DNA from 4 places in the Embleya sp. NPDC020630 genome. Region 4 is predicted to be linked to each of the others. Evidence: riboswitches for the same ligand, from Rfam matches in the RefSeq annotation. Region 4 holds a riboswitch; each other region holds the start of a gene.
The links. Region 4 has a riboswitch for cyclic di-AMP ahead of ACH4XV_RS36630 (transglycosylase family protein). Riboswitches for the same ligand answer to the same signal wherever they lie in the genome.

Region 1: another riboswitch for cyclic di-AMP. It lies ahead of ACH4XV_RS34155 (NlpC/P60 family protein); the one in region 4 lies ahead of ACH4XV_RS36630 (transglycosylase family protein).
Region 2: another riboswitch for cyclic di-AMP. It lies ahead of ACH4XV_RS07220 (NlpC/P60 family protein); the one in region 4 lies ahead of ACH4XV_RS36630 (transglycosylase family protein).
Region 3: another riboswitch for cyclic di-AMP. It lies ahead of ACH4XV_RS01910 (transglycosylase family protein); the one in region 4 lies ahead of ACH4XV_RS36630 (transglycosylase family protein).

What each region holds. Positions count from the first base shown of each region.
Region 1 is NZ_JBIRUB010000013.1:126,470-130,037, forward strand. Features, by position in the region: gene ACH4XV_RS34150 (methyltransferase) at 1-1,084, shown strand, start outside; gene ACH4XV_RS34155 (NlpC/P60 family protein) at 1,219-2,181, opposite strand; cyclic di-AMP (ydaO/yuaA leader) riboswitch at 2,188-2,344, opposite strand; gene ACH4XV_RS34160 (DNA-binding protein) at 2,977-3,453, shown strand; gene ACH4XV_RS34165 (TMEM165/GDT1 family protein) at 3,487-3,568, opposite strand, start outside.
Region 2 is NZ_JBIRUB010000002.1:234,159-237,726, reverse strand. Features, by position in the region: gene ACH4XV_RS07230 (PspC domain-containing protein) at 1-517, shown strand, start outside; gene ACH4XV_RS07225 (LuxR C-terminal-related transcriptional regulator) at 514-1,191, shown strand; gene ACH4XV_RS07220 (NlpC/P60 family protein) at 1,284-2,369, opposite strand; cyclic di-AMP (ydaO/yuaA leader) riboswitch at 2,379-2,517, opposite strand; gene ACH4XV_RS07215 (hypothetical protein) at 2,885-3,241, shown strand; gene ACH4XV_RS07210 (PIG-L deacetylase family protein) at 3,261-3,568, opposite strand, start outside.
Region 3 is NZ_JBIRUB010000001.1:454,396-457,963, forward strand. Features, by position in the region: gene ACH4XV_RS01895 (Tm-1-like ATP-binding domain-containing protein) at 1-139, shown strand, start outside; gene ACH4XV_RS01900 (phosphoenolpyruvate hydrolase family protein) at 141-1,004, shown strand; gene ACH4XV_RS01905 (EthD family reductase) at 1,081-1,416, shown strand; cyclic di-AMP (ydaO/yuaA leader) riboswitch at 1,618-1,800, shown strand; gene ACH4XV_RS01910 (transglycosylase family protein) at 1,906-2,526, shown strand; gene ACH4XV_RS01915 (nucleobase:cation symporter-2 family protein) at 2,584-3,568, opposite strand, start outside.
Region 4 is NZ_JBIRUB010000016.1:65,870-69,437, forward strand. Features, by position in the region: gene ACH4XV_RS36625 (PIG-L family deacetylase) at 1-45, shown strand, start outside; gene ACH4XV_RS36630 (transglycosylase family protein) at 407-1,756, opposite strand; cyclic di-AMP (ydaO/yuaA leader) riboswitch at 1,761-1,982, opposite strand; gene galE (UDP-glucose 4-epimerase GalE) at 2,503-3,471, opposite strand.

The DNA of each region.
Region 1 (3,568 bases), on a different contig from region 4:
GCTGCGGCGCCACGCGGCTCCGAACCCTGCGTCCGGTCGGGCCGGTTCGCCGGCGCACGAGGATCCGCCGCGCGAGGACCCGACCCGGGAGATGTTGCACCTGGTCACCGGCGCCTGGGTGACCCAGGCGATCGGTGTCGCGGCACGGCTGGGCCTGGCCGACCGCCTCGGCGACGGGTCACGGTCGGTGGCCGAGCTGGCCGAGGCGGCGGGCGCCGAACCGGACCGCCTGGGGCGGCTGATGCGCCTGCTGGCCGGGCACGGGGTGTTGCGGGTCGAGGCGGACGGACACTACCGGCTCACCGAGCGCGGTGCGCTGCTGCGCACCGATCGGGACGGATCATTGGCCGCGCTGGCGGACCTGTACAGCGGCCTGTTCTTCACGTCGTATCTCGGCCTGGAACACACGGTGCGCACCGGCGAGGACGCGTTCACCCGGGTGCACGGCCGGGAGTCGTTCGAGTATTTCGCCGAACACCCGGACGAAGCCCGGCTGTTCCGGGAGGCGATGGCGTTCGGCACGATCGTCTTCGATGCGGTGCCGGCCGCCCTGGACCTGCCGCCGGCCGCGACGGTGGTCGATGTCGGGGGCGGCGACGGGGAGTTGCTCCTACGCGTGTTGCGCGAGCACCCGACCGCGTGCGGGGTGCTCTTCGAGCGGGGGCATGTGGTCGACGCCGCCCGGGAGTTGCTCGCCGCATCGGTCGCCGAGGACCGGTGCGATCTGGTGGTCGGCGACTTCTTCACCGATCCGCTGCCCGGCGGCGGAGACGTGTACCTGCTGGCCCGGATCCTGCACGACTGGGCGGACGCCGAGTGCCTGGTCGTGTTGCGGGCGCTGGCCCGGGCGATGCCGGTCGACGCACGCCTGGCGATCGTCGAACGGCCGATCGTCGAGGCGGGCGGGTCGGTGTTGCCGCTGCGCTTCGACATCCAGATGATGACCAACGCCCGGGGCCGCGAGCGCACGGTGGCGGAGTATCGCGCGTTGCTGGCCGAGGGCGGCTTCGAACTGCTCGACCTGCGACCGCTGCCGCTGGACATGGCGGTACTCACCGCCCGACCGCGTCTTACGCAGGAGTAGGCACCCGGCGCACGTGCAGGAAGCGGGCGTGCAACGGTGCCGTGCTCCCGACCACGGTCGGGAGCACGGCACCGGCCACTGCTGTCACTGCTGTGCGATGCTCACCCGGGCGCCGCCGCGGCCGGGTCGCGCGATCAGTTCGGGCGGGTCGCGCCGGCGATCGGCATGGTGTTGATCGAGGCGATCTCCACCGGCTTGCGCGAGTTGGCGGCGTGCACCATCTTGCCGTCGCCGATGTAGATGCCGACGTGGCTGATGCCCGAGTAGAAGAACACCAGGTCGCCGGGCTGCAGGTTGGCGATCGACACGTGCGGGTCGGCGGCGAACTGGTCGTTGGTCACGCGCGGCAGCGAGATGCCCGCCGCCTTGTACGCGGCCTGGACCAGACCCGAGCAGTCGTACGCGTTCGGGCCGGTGGCGCCGTACACGTACGGCTTGCCGACCTGCGCCTTGGCGAAGGCGACGGCCTGGAGGGCCTTGCTCGACGCGTTCGAGGAACCGCCGGTGGGCGCCTGGTTGCCCTTCGAGCCGCCGGTGGCGGGCTTGGCGGCGGGCTTGGCCGCGACGTCGACCGACGGCTTGCTCGTCGGCTTCGGCGCGGTCTTGCCCGTGACCGTGGTCTTCGGCTGGACCTGGATGCTCGGCTTGGCCGGGGCCTCCGCCTTGGGCTGCGCGGGCGCCGAGCCGGTCAGCCGCAGGGTCTGGCCGATCTCGATCAGGTCCGGGCCGGACGGGAGCACGTCGCGGTTGAGCTGGTACAGGCTCTGCCAGCCGCCGGAGACCTTGTTGGTCAGCGCGAGCTGGGACAGCGTGTCACCGGCCTGGACCAGGTAGCGGGCCTTGTCCGCGGCGGTGGTGGCCGCGGGCGCGGCGACCTCGGCCTGGACCGGGGCACTGTCGACCGCGGCGGTCGGCGTGGCCGACAGCACGGCGGAGGCGCCGGTGGGGGCCTGGTCGGTGGTGGGGACCTGTGCGTGGGCCGCACCGGCGCCGGCGACCGGGATGACGGCTCCCATGCCGGCGATGCCCACCGCCGCGACGAAGCGGCGGACGTTGGCGGGGCGGGCGGCTCGGTGGCGAGCGTTTGCGGACAGCATGAAATGGGGTCCTCTCCTGTCGCCTACGAGGTGAGCTGTCGGATTCGGACTGGAGCAGCCCGGTCGCTTCACGCGACTTCACCCCTAGCCGTCACCGGAACGATCCCGGCCACGGCGATTCACCTGGTTCCCCCGCTCCCGTCGGATTCTTCGCTGTAGACATCCCGCTGCCGGCGACGGGATTCGGCGTACCGGCGGCAGGGTTCACCCGAAAGGTGAATCGGCGAGAAAGGTAGGCAATGCGATGGGGAGATCACAACCGAATCGCAGACTTTGCGCGGAGCGTAAAGGCGGAATAAAGGTGACATCTCGGCCGGCTTCGGTCGGAAGCACCCGCGATGACGAGGGCATATCTCGGAGAGTGGCGTGACGGAGCGGTAACGGAAAATAGTCGAGATCCGTCGCCGGCCACCGAAAATGAATTGCAACCCGAAGTCGGCTATATAATTTATGTCCGTTTTATCCATGCGGGCTACATCACATTCCGGGCATCGGGTCGGCCCGCACCCCGCACCCGCACCCCGGCAGAGGGGTTTCCACCGGACAAACGTGCGGGGAGCCGTCACTGTGGTGCGTACCGCCGCCGCGAGGACGCCCTGATCCGCCTGGCCGTCTTCGGTCCGGAAGCCCTCCCGGACCCGGCCCTGCGCACGGCCCTGATGCCGCCCCCGGCGCAGCCCACGCCGGGCTGACGCGGGGGCGGGGTGGAATCAAGCCGTGTGAACAAGATGTTCAACATGAGTCATGCGACATGATCCATTGACATCGATCCGTGCGTCTCGGCATGCTGTGACCATGTCTTCGACTGCGGACACGCCCGTGACCCCCGAATCCCACGACCCCTTCACCGCGCCCGACCCCGAGCAGGCGCGGGCCCGGCGCGTACACGCCTCCCTGTTCCGGATCGCTGAGCGGCACGCGGCCACCGACGAGCAGCGCGCGCGGCAGGTGAACCCGTACATGCTCGGCCCGCACGAGGCGATCCGGCTGGTGTCGTTCCTGCTCAGCGGTATCGCGCAGCCCGCCGACGGCGAGCCGGCGGTCGACCACGCCGACATCACCGCCGCGCTGAGCCTGATCCCGATGGCCAGGGGCGAGATGGACGACCTGGAGGCGGGGCTCCTCCGAATGGCCCGGGGGCGCGAGATGACCTGGCAGGAGATCGCCTTCGGTCTGGGCCTGGGCACCCCGCAGGCGGCCCGCCAGCGCTACGAACGCCTGCTCGGCCGCACCACCCCCGAGCCGGAGGACGACCCGGCCGCTCGGGCCTGAACGCGCGCGGGTCGGCTCGCAACACCCACCGGGTCAGCCCGCGAAGACCTCGACCAGGGACCAGATCGCCAGGCCGAGCATGCACACCCCGCCGATCCGCTGCACGGTCTGCAGC
Region 2 (3,568 bases), on a different contig from region 4:
CCAGGTGGAGGACCCGCGCGAGGTGGCCCGGTTGGCACGGGCGCAGGAGCGCGAGTTGCGGGCCTGGTTGTACCGCCCCGACGGCGAGGAGCCGGACCGCACCTTCGCCGCCGCGCTGCGCGGGGTCGCCGCCGAGGTGGAGGACGCGCACGGGGTGTCGATCGAGATCGTGTGCGTGGGCGACTGCCCGGTCGACGACCGGCTCTCCGCGCTGATCGCCGCCGCGCGCGAGGCGATGGTGAACGCGGCGAAGTACGCGGGCGGCGCGGCGATCTCGGTGTTCGGCGAGGCCGACGAGGACACGGTCACGGTGTTCGTCCGCGACCGCGGGCCCGGTTTCGACCCCGACTCCGTACCCGCCGACCGGCTGGGTGTGCGAGAGTCCGTGCTCGGGCGCATGCGCCGCAACGGGGGCGCCGCGAACATCCGCAGCGAACCCGGCGAGGGCACCGAGGTCGAGCTGGAGATGCGCCGCGCCGACGCCGGCCGGTCCGCTGTGGGAAGGACGAACACGTGAACACCACCGAGACGAGTAGCGCACCCGTCGAGGGCACGCCCCGCACCCGGGTGGTCCTCGTCGACGACCACCGGATGTTCCGCACCGGCGTGCGCGCCGAGATCGGCGAAGCGGTCGAGGTGGTCGGCGAGGCCGACGACGTGGCGAGCGCGGTGGCCGTGGTCACCGAGACCCGCCCCGAGGTGGTTCTGCTCGACGTGCACCTGCCCGGCGGCGGCGGGGTCGAGGTGTTGCGCCGGTGCGCGTCGCTGATCCCGGCGGTGCGCTTCCTGGCGCTGTCCGTGTCGGACGCCGCGGAGGACGTGATCGGGGTGATCCGGGGCGGCGCCCGGGGCTATGTGACCAAGTCGATCACCGGCGACGAGCTGATCCGCGCGATCGGCCGGGTCGGCGAGGGCGACGCGGTGTTCTCGCCGCGCCTGGCGGGCTTCGTACTGGACGCGTTCGCGGCCACCGACGTGCCGCCGATCGACGAGGACCTGGACCGGCTCACCCAGCGCGAGCGCGAGGTGTTGCGGCTGATCGCGCGCGGCTACGCCTACAAGGAGATCGCCCGCCGACTGGTCATCTCGGTCAAGACGGTGGAGACCCATGTCTCCGCCGTGCTGCGCAAGTTGCAGCTGTCCAACCGGCACGAGTTGACCCGCTGGGCGACGGATCGGCGACTGGTCTGACCGGTCGCGGTCCCCCGGCACATACGACGGCGCCCGTCCTCGGAACGAATCCGAGGACGGGCGCCGTCGTATGTGCCGGGGGATCGAGGGCTCTAGCCGGGGCGGATGGCCGCGAGGAACGGCATCGAGTCCAGCGGCGCCTTGGTCACGGTCTTGCCCGGACGCGGGGCATGCACGATCTGGCCGTTGCCGATGTACATGCCCACGTGGCGGTTGTCCGAGTAGAAGAACACCAGGTCGCCCGGCTGGAGGGCGCTCTTGGCGATCCTGGGGCCGTCGTTGATCTGGGTCCAAGTGGTGCGGCTGAGTGAGACGTTCGCCGCCTTCCAGGACGCCTGGGTCAGGCCCGAGCAGTCGTACGAGCCGGGGCCCTCGGCGCCGGAGACGTACGGCTTGCCGATCTGTGCCAGCGCGAAGTTGATCGCGGCCTGGGCCCGACCGGAGGCCGGGACATTGGTCGCCGGCGCGGTGTCCTTGTCCTTGTCCCGCGAACTGCGGTCGTTGCCCCGCGTGGTGTCGTTCGCGTGCTCGTCCGAGTCGAGGACTTCCTTCTTCTGCTGCTCGGTGAGCGTGTTGAGCAACCGCTGCGCCTCGGCCAGCTTGGCCTGGATGTCGGTCTTGTTCTTGTTCAGGTCGGTGCGCAGCTTCTCCAGTTCCGCGAGCTGCGAGGAGGCCTCGGTGCGGTCCTGCTGGAGAACTCGGGCCTGCGCCGCGATCTGCTTCAGCTTCGCGGCCTGCTGGCCGTCGAGCTGGGACAACATCTGCGACTTCTGCAGGTAGCCCTCGGGGTCGCCGCTGAGCGCGAGCGAGAGCGACGGCGGGAGGCCGCCGCTGCGGTACTGGTTGGCCGCCAGGACACCGATCTGGTCGCGCAGGGCGTTCAGCGCGGCCTGTTCCTCGGTGATCCGGGCCTGCGTCTGGTTCGCGGTGCCCTGCTGCTTCTCGATCTGCTCCTCGACGCCGTTGGCGGCGTCGGTGGCCTTGATCACGTCACTGTGCAGCTGGTTGACGCGGTCCTTGGTCTGCTGGAACGACTGCGCGGGGTCCGCGCTCGCGGTGCCGGCGAAGGTCATCACGCCGGTCATCGTCGCGGCGGCCGTAACGACGGTCGCGGCGGTACGCACGGCGGTGCGCGGCTTGGGCTTGCGGTGTTGCCCGGGTCGACGTTGGGACGCCACTGGTGGCGGGTCTCCTTCCTCGGCCGCCTACCGGGTTAGCTGACGGGTTCGGGCGGAAGAAGGCGCCCTACGGTGCCGAAGCACCGATTCACCCCAAGGGACTGCGAGGGTCCCCGGTTCCGGCTGCGCGTCGCGACGACCGTGGTTGCCCACCGTCACCGAAACCCGTCACCGAATTCGGCGGAGGCGATCGTGTCGACCGGGTGGCCGACCTCGAGCCGATCGCCTGCCGCAGAACACTAGTCACACGCGTGTCAGGACCATCACCATTGGCCTTCGTATTGCCAAAACTTTACCAATGTCACCGTTTCCATCTCCGCGTATCACGGGAAAAGCGCCCGGATTCCCTAAAGTCGATCTTGATCCCTTTTGGCGATCTTTAATGGCATTCGACCGATGGTGAGGCGTGAACCGCCGCCGGCTAGGCTGCCGGACGGCGGCGGGGACTTGGCGTCGGCGCCGAGAACGCCGGCCGGATGCCCACCGGGGCGACGATCGACGAGGGGTTGTACGACGTGGACGTTCTGCGGCAGATCCTGCTGGTGCTGCACATCGTGGGCATCGCGGCCCTGCTCGGCGGCTTCCTCACCCAGATGTCCGCGCTGCGCACCGGCGACGTGCGGATCGTGCCCGCGATGACGCACGGCGCGCTGACCATGCTCGTCACCGGCCTGGCCCTGGTGGGCGTGGTGCAGTCCGGCCTGGACCGGGACGTGGACACCGCCAAGATCGGCACCAAGCTCGGCATCCTGCTGGTCATCCTGCTGCTGGTGTGGGGCAACCGCGCCGCGGACCGGGTGTCCGCGCGCGTCCTCGGCGCGATCGGCCTGCTGACCGTGGCGAACATCGCCATCGCCGTGGTGTGGACCTGAGCCGCCGGTCCCGCCGCCGCTAGCGGGTGTCCACCACCCGGAACACCTCGGCCATACGTCCGGCGCCCAGGTCGAACCGCGCCGCGTTGCCCTCCAGCATCGACACGACGTGCTCGCGCAGTTCCGGTAGATGGCCCGTCTGGCTCTCGTGCGACAGCAGCGCCGCGATCTTGCGCTCGAACACCTCCGTCACGTCCACCGCGTGGTTCGGCGCCGCGGTCGGCGACAGCCAGGTCTCCGGCACCGTCCACTCCTTCAGCCCCTCCGCCTCCAGCAGCTCGGGGTGGGCGAACGGGTTGCGCGCGTCCGGATAGATCGCCCGCATCG
Region 3 (3,568 bases), on a different contig from region 4:
GTTCGACGCGTTGCGCGCCGGCCTCGACGGGACCGCCGTCGAGGTGCGCGAGGTCGCGACGGACATCAACGATCCGGCGTTCGCCAAGGCGGCGGCGGATCGATTGCACGAATTGATCACGAAGGGACACGTGGACTGAGATGAACGGACGCGAGGCGCGGGGCCGACTGCGCACGACGGTCGAGCAGGGCGGCGTCGTGATCGGCGCGGGCGCGGGCACCGGATTGTCCGCCAAGTGCGCCGAGGCCGGGGGTGTGGACCTGATCATCATCTACAACTCGGGCCGCTATCGCATGGCCGGCCGGGGTTCGTTGGCGGGACTGCTGCCGTACGGCGACGCCAACGCGATCGTGGTGGAGATGGCGGGCGAAGTGCTGCCGGTGGTGCGCAGTACCCCGGTCCTCGCGGGGGTGTGCGGCACCGATCCGTTCCGGATCATGCCGCACTTCCTGGACCAACTCGCGGCCATGGGCTTCGCGGGAGTGCAGAACTTCCCGACGGTCGGCCTGTTCGACGGTGTCTTCCGGCAGAACCTGGAGGAGACCGGGATGGGCTACGACCTGGAGGTGGAGATGATCCGGCTGGCGGCGGAGCGCGGCTTGCTCACGGCGCCGTACGTCTTCGACCCCGAGCAGGCCCGTGCGATGGCGGCGGCCGGCGCCGATGTGCTGGTGCCGCACCTGGGCCTGACCACCAAGGGCAGCATCGGCGCGACCACCGCGGTCACCCTCGACCAGGCGGTTGAGCGGGTGCAGGAGATGCGCGACGCGGCGGCGGAGGTCGATCCCGACGTGCTGGTGCTGTGCCACGGCGGGCCGATCGCCGAACCCGAGGACGCGGCGTACGTGCTGGCCCACACCACCGGCGTGGTCGGCTTCTTCGGCGCCTCCAGCATGGAGCGCCTGCCGACCGAGGTGGCCATCACCGAGCAGGCACGGGCGTTCAAGAGCATCACCCCGAGTGGGGACGCCGCCACGACGGGCGACACCCCGGCACATCCGTAACGACCGCGCCCGGCAGCAGCCGCCTGGCGCAAGCGCACGTCCGTCCGTCCGACCATCACGAGCGTGAGGACCCGGCATGTACAAGTTGACCGTGCTCTACGGCCACCCCGAAGACCCGGCGGCGTTCGACTCCTATTACTGGGACAAGCACGTCCCGCTGGCCCGCACCATGCCGGGGCTGACCGGCTGGACCATCGGCAAGTGCGAACCGGATCCGTCCGGCGCGAAGCCGCCCTATTACCTGGTGGTCGCGCTGTACGCGCCCTCGCGCGCGGAACTCGAGGCTGTGCTGGATTCGCCCGAGGGGCGGGCCACGGTGGCCGATGTGCCCAATTTCGCGACCGGCGGCGCGACGTTCCTCTGGGACGAGGAGCGGGTAGTGGTTCCGGTAGAGCTGCCCGCGACGGAATAGCCCGTCGCTGACGCACGCGTGACCACGCGGCCGCGCACCGTGTACGCCGGAGCCGTGACCTGCAAGGATGGCGACAAATCGGGCAAATAGGTGTTATTCCCCCTTATGGGGGACGTCACAAACCGCCCGAAATGTTTGCCAACCCGGCGAACCGGTGCGTAGCTTCGTGGTTGTTCGCACAAGCGGACTCCCCGGGCGGTACGCCGAATCCTGCCGCCGCCCGAGGGAAGCAGTCGAAATTGACTGGCGGCAGGAGCGGGGGAACCAAGTGAGCCGACATCGGCACTGCCGATGCCTGGGGTGAAGCCATGCCTGTGACAGGCGAGGCCGGGCCAATCGTCCGAACCCGACAGCTAACTTCGTAGGCGCCCGACGAGGTAATCAATGACCTTCCGTGCCATCACCGCTCCGGTTCGTTCGCTCTCTCGTGGCCGTCGCGCCGGCATCGCCGTCGCCGCGGGTGCGGGTCTCGTCCTTCCTCTCGTGGGCATGGCGGGCAGCGCGAACGCCGCGACTTCGTCCACCTGGGACGCGGTCGCCCAGTGCGAGAGCACCGGCAACTGGAGCATCAACACGGGCAACGGCTTCTCCGGCGGTCTGCAGTTCACCCCGAGCACCTGGAACGCGTTCGGCGGCAGCCAGTACGCGGCCAGCGCCGCGCAGGCCTCCAAGGCGCAGCAGATCGCCGTCGCCGAGCGGGTCCTGGCGAGCCAGGGCCCCGGCGCCTGGCCGGTCTGCTCCGTGAAGGCCGGCCTGGGCAAGGGCGGCGACGCCAACGCCACGGCCGAGTCCTCGACCGCCGGCAAGACCAAGTCCTCGGTCGAGCCGAAGGCCGAGCCCAAGTCCGAGGCCAAGCCCGCGACCGGCAACGCGCCGAAGCTCAACGTGCAGCCCAAGCAGGACGTCGCCAAGCAGGACGCGCCGAAGTCGGCCGCGACCGAGCGGGCGTCGGGCTCCGGCACCTACACCGTCAAGTCCGGTGACACGCTGTCCGCGATCGCGGCCAAGCTCGGTGTCAAGGGCGGCTACAAGGCCCTGCACACGGCCAACGCCGGCGTCATCGGCGACAACCCGAACGTGATCGCGGTGGGCACCAAGCTCGCCGTCTGATCTCCCCTCACCACGTGGGCCCCGCCGAACACTTCGGCGGGGCCCACGTGCATGTGGTCATGCTCGAGTGGGCTGTTGGGCGGACTGGGCCGGCAACGTGACGGCGGGGTCGGTGGGTTCGGCGGGCGCCTTGCCGCCCGCGCGACTGGTGTGGTTGAGCAGCAGGTTGAGCACGACCGCCACGATCAGCGCATTGGAGCCGGCGTTCGGATCGGCCTTGCCCAGGGTGCGGATGCCGGCCACCGCGACGGTGCCGAACAGGACCACGCCCGCGCCGCCGAGTATGGGCTGCGGGACCAGCGCGACCAGGCCGCCGACAATCGGCATCAGGCCCATGAGGACCAGGAAGCCGCCGCAGACCGCGACCACGAACCGGCTGCGGATCCGGGTCAGCGCGACCAGTCCGATGTTCTGCGCGAAGGCGGTGCAGGCGAAGCCGTTGAACACGCCGCCGAACGCGGTGGCCGGGCCGTCGGCACGCAGCCCGCCCGCGATGGTGCGGTCGTCGGCGGGTTTGTCCACCACCTCGCTCAGCGCGATGATGTCGGCCGTCGACTCGGTCATGCACACGATCATCACCACGAGCATCGACACGGTCACCGATACGTCGAACTGCGGTGCCCCGAAGGCGAAGGGCCTTGGCACCTCGAACATCGCGAGGCCGCTCAGCGCGTCCCCGTCCACCCGGTCGAACGGGATGGCCGGTAGCGTGCCGACGAGCAGCCCGAGCAGGACCGCGACACGCTGCCCGAATCCGGTCAGCACCCGATGCAGGACCAGGATCGCCACCAGCGTCGCGGCGGCGAGGCCCAGATTGGTCATCGAGCCGTAGTCGGCCGCCTTCCGGTCGCCGCCCTGCGCCCAGTTGCCCGCCACCGGCGGCAGGGACACGCCGATCAGGGTGATCACCGTCCCGCCGACCACCGGCGGGAAGAAGCGGACCAGTCGGCAAAAGACCGGGGCGAGCACGAGGCAGAACACGCCGGCGACGATGGTCGAGCCGAAGATCACCGGCAGTGTCGCGTCCTGCTTGGCCGCGGCC
Region 4 (3,568 bases):
TGGCTCGACCCGACCACCACCCTGCACACGACCCGCCTGCCCTGAAGCCCCGCCCCCCGAAGCCCCGAAGCCTGAAGCCCCGACCCCTGAAGCCCCGACCCCTGAAGCCTCGGCGCCTGAAGCCTCGGCGCCTGAAGCCTCGGCGCCTGAACCCCGGCGCCTGAAGCTCCGGCACCCGACCCCCGCGCCGGAATCGTCCTACGCCCCGGGACTTCCACCCACCCGCCCCGCGCGTCCCCCACCCCCGGCCTGCCGCCCGCCCCGCGTCGGCCTCGCCCCCCCCGTGCCAGGCCCGCCCGGCCGCTCGCCGCGCCCGCCCCACCCCCGCGCCCGCGCGGCCCGCACGTGCGAACGGCGGGCATCCCCCGAAGGGGACGCCCGCCGTTCGGCGCGGGAGTGCGGTGGATCAGACGTTCACGCCGTGGCTGCGCAGCCACGTCATCGGGTTGACCGCGGAGCCGTAGTTCGGCGTGGTGCGGACCTCGAAGTGCAGGTGCGGGCCGGTGACGTTGCCGGTCGCGCCGGAGAGCGCGATCTTCTGGCCGGTCTGCACCTTCATCCCGGCCTTGACCGAGATCGAGGACAGGTGCGCGTACTGGGTGTACTTGCCGTCCGCGTGCCGGATCACGACCTCGTTGCCGTACGCGCCGCCCCAGCCGGCCGAGACGACCGTGCCGGAGGTGACCGCGCGCACCGTGGTGCCGGTCGAGACGGCGAAGTCCTGGCCGGTGTGGTGGCCGCTGGACCAGCGCGACCCGCCCGAGCCGAAGCTCGCGGTCAGGGTGGCGCCGGAGACCGGGGCGACATACGAACCGGAGGCCTGCTCGGAGCCCTTGGCCGAGGAGTCGGCCTTGGTGCTCTCGGACTTGACCGTGGTCTTCGGCGCGGCGGCCGGCTTGACCTCGGTCTTGGTCTCGGCCTTGGGCGTCTCCGCCTTCGGCGCCTCGGCCTTGGGGTCGGTCTTGGTTTCGGTCTTGGTCTCGGCGGCCGGCGCGGCCTTGCCGTCGACCGTGAGCTGCTGGCCCGGGAAGATCAGGTCCGGGTTCTCGCCGACCACGCTCTTGTTGGCCTCGTACAGCTTCGGCCAACCGCCTGGCACGTTCCGGGCGTTCGCGATCTGCGACAGCGTGTCGCCGGCGACCACGACGTAGGAGCCGCCCGTCGCGTCCGTCTTGGCGGTCGTCTCGGCCTTGGGCGCCTCGGTCTTGGGAGTCTCGTCCTTGGGCGCCTCGGTCTTCGGCGCCTCGCTCTTGACCTCGATCTTCGGCTTGGCGGTCTCGGTCTTCGGCGCCGGCTTGGCGCTCTCCGTCTTCGGGGCCGTCTTCGGCGCGGTCTTGCCGCCCGCCGAGCCCGTGTCGAGGTCCGGAGCGGCACCGCCGCGGGTCAGGCCCGCCTTGACCGAGCAGACCGGCCAGGCGCCGGGGCCCTGGCTCTTGAGCACCTTCTCGGCGATCGCGATCTGCTGGCTCTTGGTCGCCTGGTCGGCGCGCGCGGCGTACTGCGAGCCGCCGAACTCGTTCCAGGTGCTCTGGGTGAACTGGAGGCCGCCGTAGAAGCCATTACCGGTGTTGATCTTCCAGTTGCCCGTGCTCTCGCACTGGGCGACCTTGTCCCAGGTGCTCACGGACGCGGCCTGAGCCGTGCCCGCCCCGATGATCGGCATGGCGACGCCGACACCGGCGACGCCGGCCGCGGCGATCAGACGCGTGGTCCTGCTGGTGCTGCGACGGCGATGACGCCCGGTTCCGGACAGCATGGCTGGATCCTCTCCCACGCCTACGAGGTGAGCTGTCGGATTCGGGCCGGAGATCGATAGCCCGGTCACGTTCCGAAGAACGTGGCTTCACCCCAAGCCGTTCACGGCCGCCGACCGTCTCGATCGGTGCCGTGCGCGGCGGTTCACCTGTGGTTCCCCCGCTCCTGTCGTGTGGTGCTCGTCAGCCTCCCGAACGGCCGGCGACAGGATTCGGCGTACCGGCGATCGGGGTCCGTGTGGGATACGGACGGATCGAACGCTAAGCAGGCCCCGCCGAAGATCACAAGTCTGTGTCGGATAGAAGCCGATTATCCGTTTTGCGGTTGAGCGCAATGTAGATGATCCCTTACGGAAAGGACCGTAGTTGGCGTTCCGTGGTGGATTCGGCCGGATCGGGTGACAAAGAACCTTGATCAAGCCTCGTATGGATCACCCGGGAATGATCACCGAAACCCCGTTCGTCACAGGCGCATCGCGCGTCTCGGGTCCGGAATGGCGTCGTTACCCATCGCCGTACCCGTCTGCACCCGCAGCCGTAGTGATTCGGCCCACAGGACAAAAGCCCCAAGTCCGATTCATCCCGGCGCACTTCACTCCACGCACTCCCCGCGACGCCGACCGGGCAGCCGGCGTCGCATCGAGGCGTTCGGAGCACACGAAGGCGCTCGGGGTGATTCGGGAGCACAGGACGCGCGGCACACGTTCGGCCGGCCCGGCGCTCACCCCGTGGCGCGTCCCGCGCCCGTCTACCCGCGCCGCGCCTGCCACCCCGCCCACGCGCTCTCCACCATGTCGGAGACGTCCAGGCGGGCCTTCCAGCCCAGTTCGGCCGCGATGCGCTCGGCACTCGCGACCACCCGGGCCGGGTCGCCGGCGCGCCGGGGCAGCGTCTGGGGCGCGAACTCGCGCAAACCGGTGACCTCGCGGATGAGTTCCACCATCTCGCGGACCGAGGTACCCCGACTGCGGCCGACGTTGAGCACCAGGCGTGTGTCCGGGTCGGCGGCGAGCCGGCGGGCGGCGGCCACGTGCGCCTCGGCCAGGTCCACCACGTGGATGAAGTCGCGCACACAGGTGCCGTCGGGGGTGGCGTAGTCGTCCCCGTAGATCACCGGCGCCCGGTCGGCCGTCAACTTCTCCAGCACCATCGGCACGAGGTTGGACACGCCCGCGTCCGCGAGCTCCGGCGCGCCGGCGCCCGCGACGTTGAAGTAGCGCAGCGAGGCGTAGGAGATCCCGTGCGCCCGCGCGGTGGCCCGGATCAGCCACTCGCCGACCAGCTTGCTCTCGCCGTACGGGTTGATCGGCAGACACGGGGTGTCCTCGTCGACCAGGTCCACGTCGGGCATGCCGTAGACGGCGGCGCTGGAGGAGAACACGATCCGGGGCACCTCGGCCGCGACCATCGCCGCGAGCAGCGTGCGCAGGCCCTCCACGTTCTCCTCGTAGTAGTAGAGGGGACGCGCGACCGACTCGGGCACCTGCTTCTTGGCCGCGATGTGCACCACGCCGTCGACCCGGTGCGTCCGGAACGTCTCGTCGAGGAGTGCCCGATCCAGGACCGACCCGACGATCAGCGGCACCCCGTCGGGCACCCGCTTCCGCTCGCCCGAGGAGAAGTCGTCGACGACGACCACGTCCTCACCGGCCGCGAGCAACACTCGCACGACATGCGTCCCGATGTACCCGGCACCGCCGGTGACAAGCCACTTCATGACGCGAGCCTATCCGGCATCCCGAACGTGCGGCGGACCCGCGACGGGGGCTCGGACCCGGCGGCGCGGAGATGCCCGACCCGGGGGCGGTGCGACC